DNA from 2 places in the Variovorax sp. GW821-FHT06D12 genome. Region 2 is predicted to be linked to the other one. Evidence: riboswitches for the same ligand, from Rfam matches in the RefSeq annotation. Region 2 holds a riboswitch; the other holds the start of a gene.
What was found. Region 2 has a riboswitch for S-adenosylhomocysteine ahead of metH (methionine synthase). Riboswitches for the same ligand answer to the same signal wherever they lie in the genome.

Region 1: it holds a riboswitch for S-adenosylhomocysteine, as region 2 does, so the genes downstream of both, ahcY (adenosylhomocysteinase) here and metH (methionine synthase) in region 2, are expected to answer to the same signal.

What each region holds. Positions count from the first base shown of each region.
Region 1 covers NZ_JBWKRI010000002.1:820,732-826,057, forward strand. Annotated here, with positions in the region: gene metF (methylenetetrahydrofolate reductase [NAD(P)H]) at 1-353, opposite strand, end outside; gene AC07SQ_RS10200 (TlyA family RNA methyltransferase) at 364-1,197, opposite strand; gene ahcY (adenosylhomocysteinase) at 1,203-2,642, opposite strand; S-adenosyl-L-homocysteine riboswitch at 2,708-2,776, opposite strand; gene phaP (TIGR01841 family phasin) at 3,028-3,525, shown strand; gene AC07SQ_RS10215 (alpha/beta fold hydrolase) at 3,548-4,477, shown strand; gene AC07SQ_RS10220 (hypothetical protein) at 4,522-4,971, shown strand; gene AC07SQ_RS10225 (alpha/beta fold hydrolase) at 4,968-5,326, shown strand, end outside.
Region 2 covers NZ_JBWKRI010000004.1:35,424-40,749, forward strand. Annotated here, with positions in the region: gene AC07SQ_RS13885 (lipase secretion chaperone) at 1-559, opposite strand, end outside; gene AC07SQ_RS13890 (esterase/lipase family protein) at 571-1,626, opposite strand; S-adenosyl-L-homocysteine riboswitch at 1,759-1,834, shown strand; gene metH (methionine synthase) at 1,857-4,619, shown strand; gene AC07SQ_RS13900 (ArnT family glycosyltransferase) at 4,720-5,326, shown strand, end outside.

The DNA of each region.
Region 1 (5,326 bases), on a different contig from region 2:
GCGACCAGGTCGCTCGCGTACTGGAACTCGCCGCCGATGCCGTAGCCGCTGGGCAGGTCGCCGCGCAGCGCCACCAGGCGCTTCACGCCCATGGCCTTCAGCTCGGCCAGCTGCTCGCGCACGGTGGCGCGCGTGGCGCCGATGCACGAGAAGTGACTGGCAGCATCCACGCCCTCGGCCAGGATCTCCTGCACCGCACCGAAGGTGCCCTGGTGCGTGGAGCCGCCCGCGCCGTAGGTGACGGAGCAGAACTGCGGCTTGCGCGCATACAGCTGCTGGCGCACGGCGCGCAGCTTGACCGCGCCTTCGGGCGTCTTGGTCGGGAAGAATTCGAAACTCAGCGGAAGGCGCACCTGCGTCTCCTTAGGAACCGTCGCCCGCCTTGGCAGCAGCACGAACGGCGTGAATGAAAAACTCGCGGTTGCCGTCGCCCCCGGCGATCGGGCTGTCGAACCAGCGCAGCACCTTCAGCTCGAGCGCCGCGCAGGCGTCGTGCAGGCGCTTCTCGACCACAGCGTACATCGCCTCGTCGCGCACGATGCCGCCCTTGCCGACCTGGCCGGGCTGCAGTTCGAACTGCGGCTTGACCAGCATCAGCAACTGGCCGTCGTCGGCCAGGAACTGCACCACGGCCGGCAGCACCAGCGTGAGCGAGATGAAGGACAGGTCGCCGACGATGAAGTCGAAGCGCGGTTCAGGCGGGGCTTCGACAGCTTCGACCGCCTCGCCAGCTTCTGCGTCTTCTTCATCGTCCACCTGCAGGTCAGCCGGCGACAGCGCCCGCGCATTGACGCCTTCGATGGCGACCACGCGTTCGTCCTCGCGCATGCGCGCATGCAGCTGCCCATGGCCCACGTCGACGCCCACCACCTTGGCGGCGCCATGCTGCAACAGGCAGTCGGTGAAGCCGCCGGTCGACTGGCCGACGTCCAGGCAGAGCTTGCCCGTCGGGTCCACGCCGCTGGTCTTCAGCGCGCCTTCGAGCTTGAGGCCGCCGCGCGACACGTAGCGCGCCTCGGCAGCGTCGGCGAGCTCGAGCTCGGCCGACTCGGGCACTTCGTCCTTGTTCTTGGCGACGTTGCGCCACGCGTCGCCCGTGCCCGCGTCACGCCAGCGCATGCCGCCGGCGATGAGCCGGACCGCTTGCGAACGTGACGCGGCCAGGCCGCGCTCTACCAACAGTTGATCGGCGCGCACGCGGATCAGTAGCGGTAGGTGTCCGGCTTGTAAGGGCCGTTCTTGTCCACGCCGATGTAGGCGGCTTGCGAGTCGGTCAGCTCGGTGAGCATGGCGCCGACCTTCTTCAGGTGCAGGCGCGCGACCTTCTCGTCCAGGTGCTTGGGCAGCACGTAGACCTTGCCGGCTTGATACGCATCAGGCTTGGTGAACAGCTCGATCTGGGCGATGGTCTGGTTGGCGAACGACGACGACATCACGAAGCTCGGGTGGCCCGTGCCGCAGCCCAGGTTCACGAGGCGGCCCTTGGCCAGCAGGATGATCTTCTTGCCGTCCGGGAAGGTGATGTGGTCGACCTGCGGCTTGATCTCTTCCCACTCGTACTTCTCGATCGACGCGACGTCGATCTCGTTGTCGAAGTGGCCGATGTTGCAGACGATGGCCTGGTCCTTCATGGCGGCCATGTGCTCGTGGCGGATCACGTCGCGGTTGCCGGTGGTGGTCACGAAGATGTCGGCCTTGTCGGCGGCGTACTCCATGGTCACGACCTTGTAGCCTTCCATGGCGGCCTGCAGGGCGTTGATCGGGTCGATTTCGGTGACCCACACTTGCGCCGACAGTGCACGCAGCGCCTGGGCCGAGCCCTTGCCCACGTCGCCGTAGCCGGCCACGCAGGCCACCTTGCCGGCGATCATCACGTCGGTGGCGCGCTTGATGCCGTCCACCAGCGATTCGCGGCAGCCGTAGAGGTTGTCGAACTTGCTCTTGGTGACCGAGTCGTTCACGTTGATGGCGCGGAACAGCAGCGTGCCCTTGGCGCTCATCTCGTTCAGGCGGTGCACGCCGGTGGTGGTCTCTTCGGTCACGCCGATGATCTCGGCCGACTTGCGGGTGTACCAGGTGTCGTCCAGGGCCAGCTTGGCCTTGATGGCGGCGTACAGAATGCGTTCTTCTTCGCTGGTCGGGTTGGCGAGCACGCCCAGGTCTTTTTCAGCGCGCTGGCCCAGGTGCATGAGCAGCGTGGCGTCGCCGCCGTCGTCCAGGATCATGTTCGGGCCTTCGCCCTTCGAGCCCTTGGGACCGAAGTCGAAGATGGCGTGGGTGTAGTCCCAGTAGTCCTTCAGCGACTCGCCCTTGATGGCGAACACCGGGGTGCCGGCGGCGGCGATGGCGGCGGCGGCGTGGTCCTGCGTCGAGAAGATGTTGCACGAGGCCCAGCGCACTTCGGCGCCCAGGGCTTGCAGCGTCTCGATGAGCACGGCCGTCTGGATGGTCATGTGCAGCGAGCCCGTGATGCGCGCGCCCTTCAGGGCCTGGCCCTTCGAGAACTCTTCACGGATGGCCATCAGGCCGGGCATCTCGGTTTCGGCGATCTTGATTTCCTTGCGGCCCCAGGCGGCAAGGGACAGGTCGGCAATCGCCTGGTCGGCGGTCGAGACGGGGGTGGGCTTGAGTACAGCGCTCATGTGAACTCCAAAACTGGTTTGAAAGATGCCACTGCGTACGGGGAAGAAAGACTCACCGCGAGAACAGCGGGTGAGCGTGGTTGCGATGTGGTCCGAGCCTCACGCCTGACGGCGCTGCAACGCTCCTCGGAGCGCCGGATTGTAGTCGCGGCCGCCCGGCCCGCCAATCGACCGGGGCATCCCACATCACGGAAAGCGCGGACGCCCGCCAGCCCGGGCCGGGCGGCGCGGGCCACCCCGGGAAACTCCGCAGGCAAATCCGCGCTTGGAGCGCCCTGAGCCGCGCCGGCCCGGCGTATCGTGGCGGCGGGCCCCGGCCGCCCGGCCGCTGCCTGCATCCACCCGTTCGATTGTTTTCATCACCCGACACAGGAGATTCCGCACCATGGCCACTGCCAAGAAAGCCGCCGCGAAAAAAACCACCGCCAGCAGCGCCGGCGCGAAGCAGGCGGCGCCGTCCGCCGCGGACATGCTCGATCCGATGAAGAACCTCAAGGGCATGGCCGAGCGCCTGCAGAACCTGAACCTGACCGGCGGCGCCGGCAAGCTGCTCGACAGCGGCCGCAAAGACCTGCAGGCGCTGATGCAGGCCAATGAAAAGTCCTACCAGGGCCTGCAGACCGTGGTGCAGCGACAGACCGAAATGATCAAGACGGCCATCGCCGAATGGCAGACCGCCGCCAAGGCGATGCCGGGCAAGGACCCGAAGGAAAACCTCGCCAAGCTCGACGAGCTGGGCCGCCAGTCGTTCCAGCGCGCCGTCGAGGACATCAAGGAGCTGGCCACCCTGGCCGCCAAGTCGCAGGCCGACGCCTTCGACGTGGTGCGCCAGCGCATTCAGGCCAACGTGGACGAGGTCACGAAGCTGCTGCAGCGCAAGTAACAAGAAGAAAAGAAAGGCCCGCATGACCGCCGTCGCGCCCCGCACCGAACGGCGCACCCGCGCCAACGGCATCGAACTGGCCTGGGACAGCTTCGGCGACCCCGAGGCGCCGCCGCTGTTGCTGGTCATGGGCCTCGGCGCCCAGATGGTCGCGTGGGACGACGCGTTCTGCGCCGCCCTGGCGCAGGCCGGCGGCCACCACGTGATCCGCTTCGACAACCGCGACATCGGCCACTCCACCCACCTGCCGCATGCCGGCGTGCCCGACATCCAGGCGCTGATGCTGCAGGCCATGGCGGGGCGGCCGCTGCAGGTGCCCTACACGCTGCGCGACATGGCCGACGACTGCGCCGGCCTGCTCGACGCGCTGGGCATCGCGCGCGCCCACGTCGTGGGCGCGTCGATGGGCGGCGCCATCGGGCAGGAGATGGCCATCCACCATCCGGGGCGGATGCGCTCGCTCACCAGCATCATGTCGAGCACCGGCGACCCGGCCCTGCCGCCGCCCACGCCCGAGGCGCTGGCGGTGCTGTTCGCGCCCGCGCCGACCAGCTTCGAGGCCTACCTGCCGCACCACGCCAAGCTGTGGCGCGTGCTGCGCGGGCCCGACGCCTTTCCGCTCGACGAGGCGCGCGACGCCGAGCGCGCGCAGCTCGCCTTCCTGCGCGGCCTCAACCCGGGCGGCGTGGCGCGGCAGTTGGCGGCCGTGTTCGCATCGGGCAACCGCAAGCCGGCGCTGCGCGCGGTGCAGGTGCCCACGCTGGTGATCCACGGCGACGTCGATCCGCTGGTGCCCGTGGCCTGCGGCATCGACGTGGCCGAGGCCATTCCCGGCGCGACGCTGCTGCGCATTCCGCGCATGGGCCATGCGCTGCCGATCGCGATGTGGCCGCAGATCATCGAGGCCATCGCCGCGCACACCGCACGGGCGGCGCGGCGCGACGATCACTGAAGAAAAAGAGACAACGACAAAAAACCCAGACGGAGGTGTTTTTCATGAGCCAGTTTCCGTCCCTCGATCCCATGGCCCTGTGGCGTGAGCTCACGGCCCAGTGGGAAAAAAGCACCAACGAATTCGCCAACGAAGCCATGGCCTCGGACCCGTTCCGCCAGGGCATGCACGGCGGCATGAACGCCTCGCTCACCGCGCAGAAAGCGGTGGGCGACCTGATGGCGCGCTACCTCACGCTGCTGAACCTGCCCACGCGCGCCGACCTGCAGGCGCTGGGCGAGCAGCTGCACCGCATCGACGACCACCTGGCGGGCATCCGGCGCGCGCTGGAAGGCGGGGCCGGGCCTGCCGCGCGGACCGCCGATGCAGCTGCTGCGCCGCCTCGGCCGCGCCGCACCAAGCAGCCGCCCGCGGCGGCGGCGGCGGCAGCGCCTGCACCGGCCGCCAAGACCGCCGCCCCCAAGAAACGCCCCACTGGAAAGCGCCGCTCATGAGCGCGCCGCCCGACACCTTCCAGCTGCCCGACATCCGCGGCGAGATCGAGCGCACCATCCAGCGCAACATCAAGGGGCTGGACTTCCTGACCTCGACCGCGCCCGCCGTCGGCCTCACGCCCAAGGACGAGATCCACCGGCGCGGCACGCTGAGCCTGTACCACTACCGCCCGATGGTCGACGAGATCTACCGCGTGCCGGTGCTCATGGTGATGGCCACCACCAACCGCGCCTACATCTTCGACCTCGCGCCGGGCCAGAGCATGGTCGAGTACCTGCTGCTCAAGGGCTACGACGTCTACGTGATGGACTGGAACGCGCCGCGCCCCGACGAGAAGCGCCTGCGCATCGAGGA
Region 2 (5,326 bases):
CCGCGGCGCGCTGCTCGGGCGTGAGGTCGGGGTTGGACAGCAGTTCCATCTTCTCGGCCATGAACCGGTCCTGCCGGATCTGGTCACCGAACAGGCCTTCGATTTCCTCGGGCGCGAAGAACTGACGGCGCACCGCTTCGCGTGCCTCCAGGCTGCGCCGCAAAAAGGCCGGGTCGCCGGGCGCGGGCGGCTGCAGGGTGCGCAGGGCTTCCTGCATGTCGACGTAGCGCTCGAGCAGGCCCAGCGCGCGCACGCGCCAGTCTTCGCGCAGGCGCTGGGCGAGCAGGGCGGGCGCGCGGGCCATCAGCGTGGCCTTGCTGTCGGCCTGCGCTTCGGCGAGCACCTGGTCGAAGAGGGTGATGAGGTCGCTGGTGAGGAGGGCGTCGGGGGCCGATGCGGTGGACTGCTCCGGACGAGGCGCGGTGGGCACCGCGACCGCCGCCGTGGCGCGGGGCGCGGCGGCCTGCGGCGCGTCGACCGCCCCCGGGCCGAGTGCCAGCCAGCCGGTCCCCGCGGCCACCAGCGCGACGGCGCCGATGGTCAAGGCCACACCGCGCATGCGCAGCGTCCTCAGAGCCCCGCGCTCTTGAGTCGCGCGGCCTGTTCCCTGAACAGCTCCGGCGGCTTCTTCTCGTAGTACGGGAACTGGCTGCCGTAGGTGTTGCCGAAGGCCTGGTTCACCTCGTCCAGGTGGTTCTGGCGGTAGTCGCCCAGGTGGGTGCCCAGGCGCGTGGTGCAGACCGCGAGCAGGCCGTCGTTGGCCTCGCCGAAGAAGAACAGGCTGCCCAGCGTCGACAGCGCCGTGTCGCTCGGGTCGAACAGGTTGAAGCTGGTCGACACGCCCGACCACGAGTAGTAGCGCACGCCGTTGGCCACGGCCGCACCGCTCTTCACGTCGCACGACGAGCCCGGCGCGGGGCGCCCTTGCGGGAACTTGGCGTCGAAGGCCGCGCCGCCCGCTGTGGTCAGCGAGGCCAGCGCGTTCAGCGGCACTTCGGGCAGCTGGCTCGGGTCCTTGCCCGAGAGAAAGCCGATCAGCCCCGTCAGCAGGCCGACGGCCTTCACCACCAGGGTCTGGCCGATGCCGCCTTCGGGCAGCTTGGCGAGCAGGTCGGCCACCTTCGAGCCGCCGTTGGCGCCGCCCACCGACGTGACCGAGGCCACCATGTCGGGCGCCACGGCCGCCACGTAGCGCACCGTGGGCGAGCCCTGCGAATGGCCGATGAGGTTGAACTTGAGCGTGGGGTTCTGCTCCAGCGCGCGGATGGTCTTGAGCTCCTGCAGCAGCTGCTCGCCGCGGATCTCGGAGGTGTTGGTGCCCGACACCTGCGCCACGTACACCTTGGCGCCCGCCGCGGCCAGCCTGCCGGGGATGTCGTAGAAGTAGTCGACGCCCAGCAGGTTGTCGAAGCCCAGCAGGCCGTGGACCAGCACGATCGGGTATTTGGTCTTCGCCGTGTCGGAGGTGACGCGGGCCTCGACGCGCGTGGCGCTGTCGCCGGCGGCGGCACGCGCCGGTGGCGCATGAACCGCGAGGGCCGCGGCGGCCAGGAGGCCGCAGCTCAGGGCCACGGCGCGCATCGGGGTGGCTGCATGCTGCAACCGGACATTCCACTTCCTGGCCATCGGCGAACTCCCTTACGTTTGGTTAAAAACACGAACGTTCGTTCAGAAACGGTGGGCGCATTCTGTTGACACGTGCAGGAATGAAAACTGGGGTTTTCCCAGGGCGCAATCGAATCGACCTAAAATGCGCGACTTCCCAAGGAGCGTTGCAGCGGTTCGCCACAGAGGCGAATCGTCAGGCTTGGGGCGACAACGACGCTCGCCTGTCCGACTCTTCCGCAGGTGAGGCCATGTCCCAGATTCCCGCATCCGTTTCCGCTCCCGTCGCTCCCCCTCCCATGAAGCTGTCCGGCCTCGAGCCGGTCGCCATCGGCGAAGGCTCGCTGTTCGTCAACATCGGCGAGCGCACCAACGTCACCGGCTCCAAGGCCTTCGCGCGCATGATCCTCAACGGCCAGTTCGAGGACGCCCTGGCCGTCGCGCGCCAGCAGGTGGAGAACGGCGCGCAGGTGATCGACATCAACATGGACGAGGCCATGCTCGACAGCAAGGCCGCCATGGTGCGCTTCCTGAACCTCATCGCCAGCGAGCCCGACATCGCGCGCGTGCCGGTGATGGTCGACAGCTCCAAGTGGGAGGTCATCGAGGCCGGCCTGCGCTGCATCCAGGGCAAGGGCATCGTCAACTCGATCTCCATGAAGGAGGGCGTCGACAAGTTCAAGCACGAGGCCAAGCTGGTCAAGCGCTACGGCGCCGCCGCCGTGGTCATGGCCTTCGACGAGAAGGGCCAGGCCGACACCTACGCACGCAAGATCGAGATCTGCGAGCGCGCCTACCGCGTGCTGGTCGACGAGGTGGGCTTTCCGCCCGAAGACATCATCTTCGACCCGAACATCTTCGCCATCGCCACCGGCATCGAGGAGCACGACAACTACGCGGTCGACTTCATCAACGCCGTGCGCTGGATCAAACAGAACCTGCCCGGCGCCAAGGTGTCGGGTGGCGTGAGCAACGTGAGCTTCAGCTTCCGCGGCAACGACCCGGTGCGCGAGGCCATCCACACCGTGTTCCTGTACCACGCCATCCAGGCGGGCATGGACATGGGCATCGTCAACGCCGGCATGGTCGGCGTGTACGACGACCTCGAACCCACGCTGCGCGAGCGCGTGGAAGACGTGGTGCTCAACCGCCGCCCCGACGCCGGGGAACGCCTGGTCGAAGTGGCCGAGACCGCCAAGAGCGGCGCCAAGGACGACAGCAAGAAGCTCGAATGGCGCGGCACGCCCGAGCACCCGGTGCACGTCAACCAGCGCCTGTCGCACGCGATGGTGCACGGCATCACCGACTTCATCGTCGAGGACACCGAAGAGGCCTACCAGCAGATCCTCGCCAAGGGCGGGCGTCCGCTGCACGTGATCGAAGGCCCGCTCATGGACGGCATGAACATCGTGGGCGACCTCTTCGGCCAGGGCAAGATGTTCCTGCCGCAGGTGGTGAAGTCGGCGCGCGTGATGAAGTCGGCCGTGGCCCACCTCATCCCGTACATCGAGGAAGAAAAGCGCCAGGACGAGGCCGCGGGCCGCGACGTGCGCACCAAGGGCAAGATCATCATCGCCACCGTGAAGGGCGACGTGCACGACATCGGCAAGAACATCGTCACCGTCGTGCTCCAGTGCAACAACTTCGAAGTCGTGAACATGGGCGTGATGGTCCCGTGCCACGAGATCCTGGCGAAGGCCAAGGTCGAGGGCGCGGACATCGTGGGCCTGTCGGGCCTCATCACGCCCAGCCTCGAAGAGATGCAGTACGTGGCCGGCGAGATGCAGAAGGACGACCACTTCCGCATCAAGAAGATCCCGCTGCTCATCGGCGGTGCCACCACCAGCCGCGTGCACACCGCCGTGAAGATCGCGCCGCACTACGAAGGCCCCGTGGTCTACGTGCCCGACGCCTCGCGCAGCGTGAGCGTGGCGCAGAGCCTGCTCTCGGACCAGGCCACCGCGTACATCGACGAGATCAACGCCGACTACGAGAAGGTGCGCACGCAGCACGCCAACAAGAAGCAGGTGCCGATGTGGCCGCTGGCCAAGGCGCGCGCCAACAAGACGCCCGTCGACTTCGCGAACTTCGTGCCCACCGTGCCCAAGTTCATCGGCCGGCGCGTGTTCAAGAACTTCGACCTCACCGAGCTGGCCAAGTACATCGACTGGGGCCCGTTCTTCCAGACCTGGGACCTGGCCGGCCCGTTCCCCGCCATCCTGAAGGACGAGATCGTCGGCACCGAGGCCGTGCGCGTGTACGCCGACGGCCAGCGCATGCTCAAGCGCCTCATCGAAGGGCGCTGGCTCAGTGCCAGCGGCGTGGTCGGCTTCTGGCCCGCCAACACCGTGAACGACGACGACATCGAGCTCTATACCGATGAGACGCGCAGCGAAGTCGCGCTCATCTGGTACGGCATGCGCCAGCAGACCGAGAAGCAGATGATCGACGGCGTGATGCGCCCCAGCCGCTGCCTGGCCGACTTCGTCGCGCCCAAGGACAGCGGTGTGAAGGACTACGTCGGCGTGTTCGCCGTCACGGCCGGCCTGGGCGTCGAGAAGAAAGAGAAGTTCTTCATCGACGACCTCGACGACTACTCGGCCATCATGCTCAAGGCCCTGGCCGACCGGCTGGCCGAGGCTTTTGCCGAAGCCATGCACCACCGCGTGCGCACCGACCTGTGGGGCTACGCGCCCCACGAGGGCCTGAGCAACGACGACATGATTGCCGAGAAGTACCGCGGCATCCGCCCCGCGCCCGGCTACCCGGCCTGCCCCGACCACAGCGTGAAGGGCCCGATGTTCGACCTTCTGAACTGCGCGGACATTGGCATGACCCTGACGGAGAGCCTCGCTATGATGCCCGCCGCCAGCGTGAGCGGCTTCTACCTCGGGCACCCCGATGCGACGTACTTCAACGTCGGCAAGATCGGGCACGACCAGTTGCAGGACCAGGCCGCGCGGCGCCGCACGAGCGAAGCGGAGCTCGAGCGCCTGCTGGCGCCGAACCTTTGAACCTGCCGGCCGGTCGGCGCGACCGGAGTGACCGGCCACGGGAGTTGATATTCAGAAGCTGATCTTTGCCGCCGCGCACTACGCCCAGTTCGCGATCTTCGTGATTGCCTGCTGGGGTGCCGGCCGCGCGGTGCTCGCGCGCCTGCGCCCGCCCTCGCGCCGCGACGCCTGGCTCGAAGCGGCCATGTCGGCCGCGCTCGGCGTCGGCCTTTACATCTGTGCCTTCCAGGCGCTGGCGATCTTCGGGCTCTTTCGCCGCGAGGCCACGCTGGGGCTGATCGGCGCGGGCGTCGTGGCCGCCGCGTGGCAGTGGCGCGGTTGGCGCGCCGAGGTGCGGGCGCTGCGCGCGGCCGCGCCGGCCACGCCGCCGTGGACCCGCTTCGAACGCATCGCCGCCATCGCGCTGGCGCTGGTCGCGCTGCCCGCGCTGGTGGCGCCGCTCGCGCCGCCGGCCGCCTTCGACGAGCTGATGTACCACCTGCCCTACGCGCGCCTCGTGGCGCAGCAGGGCACGCTGGGCATCCACGACTGGCTGCGCTACCCCTGGTTCCCGTACAACTACAACCTGCTGTACGCCGCCGCGCTGCAGGTGGGCGACGACGTGCTGCCGCACTTCCTCAACGCCCTGGCGGGTGCGCTGTCGGTGCTGATGATCTTCCGCCTGGGCATCCTGCATGCCAACCGGCTCACCGCCTGCATCGGCGCGG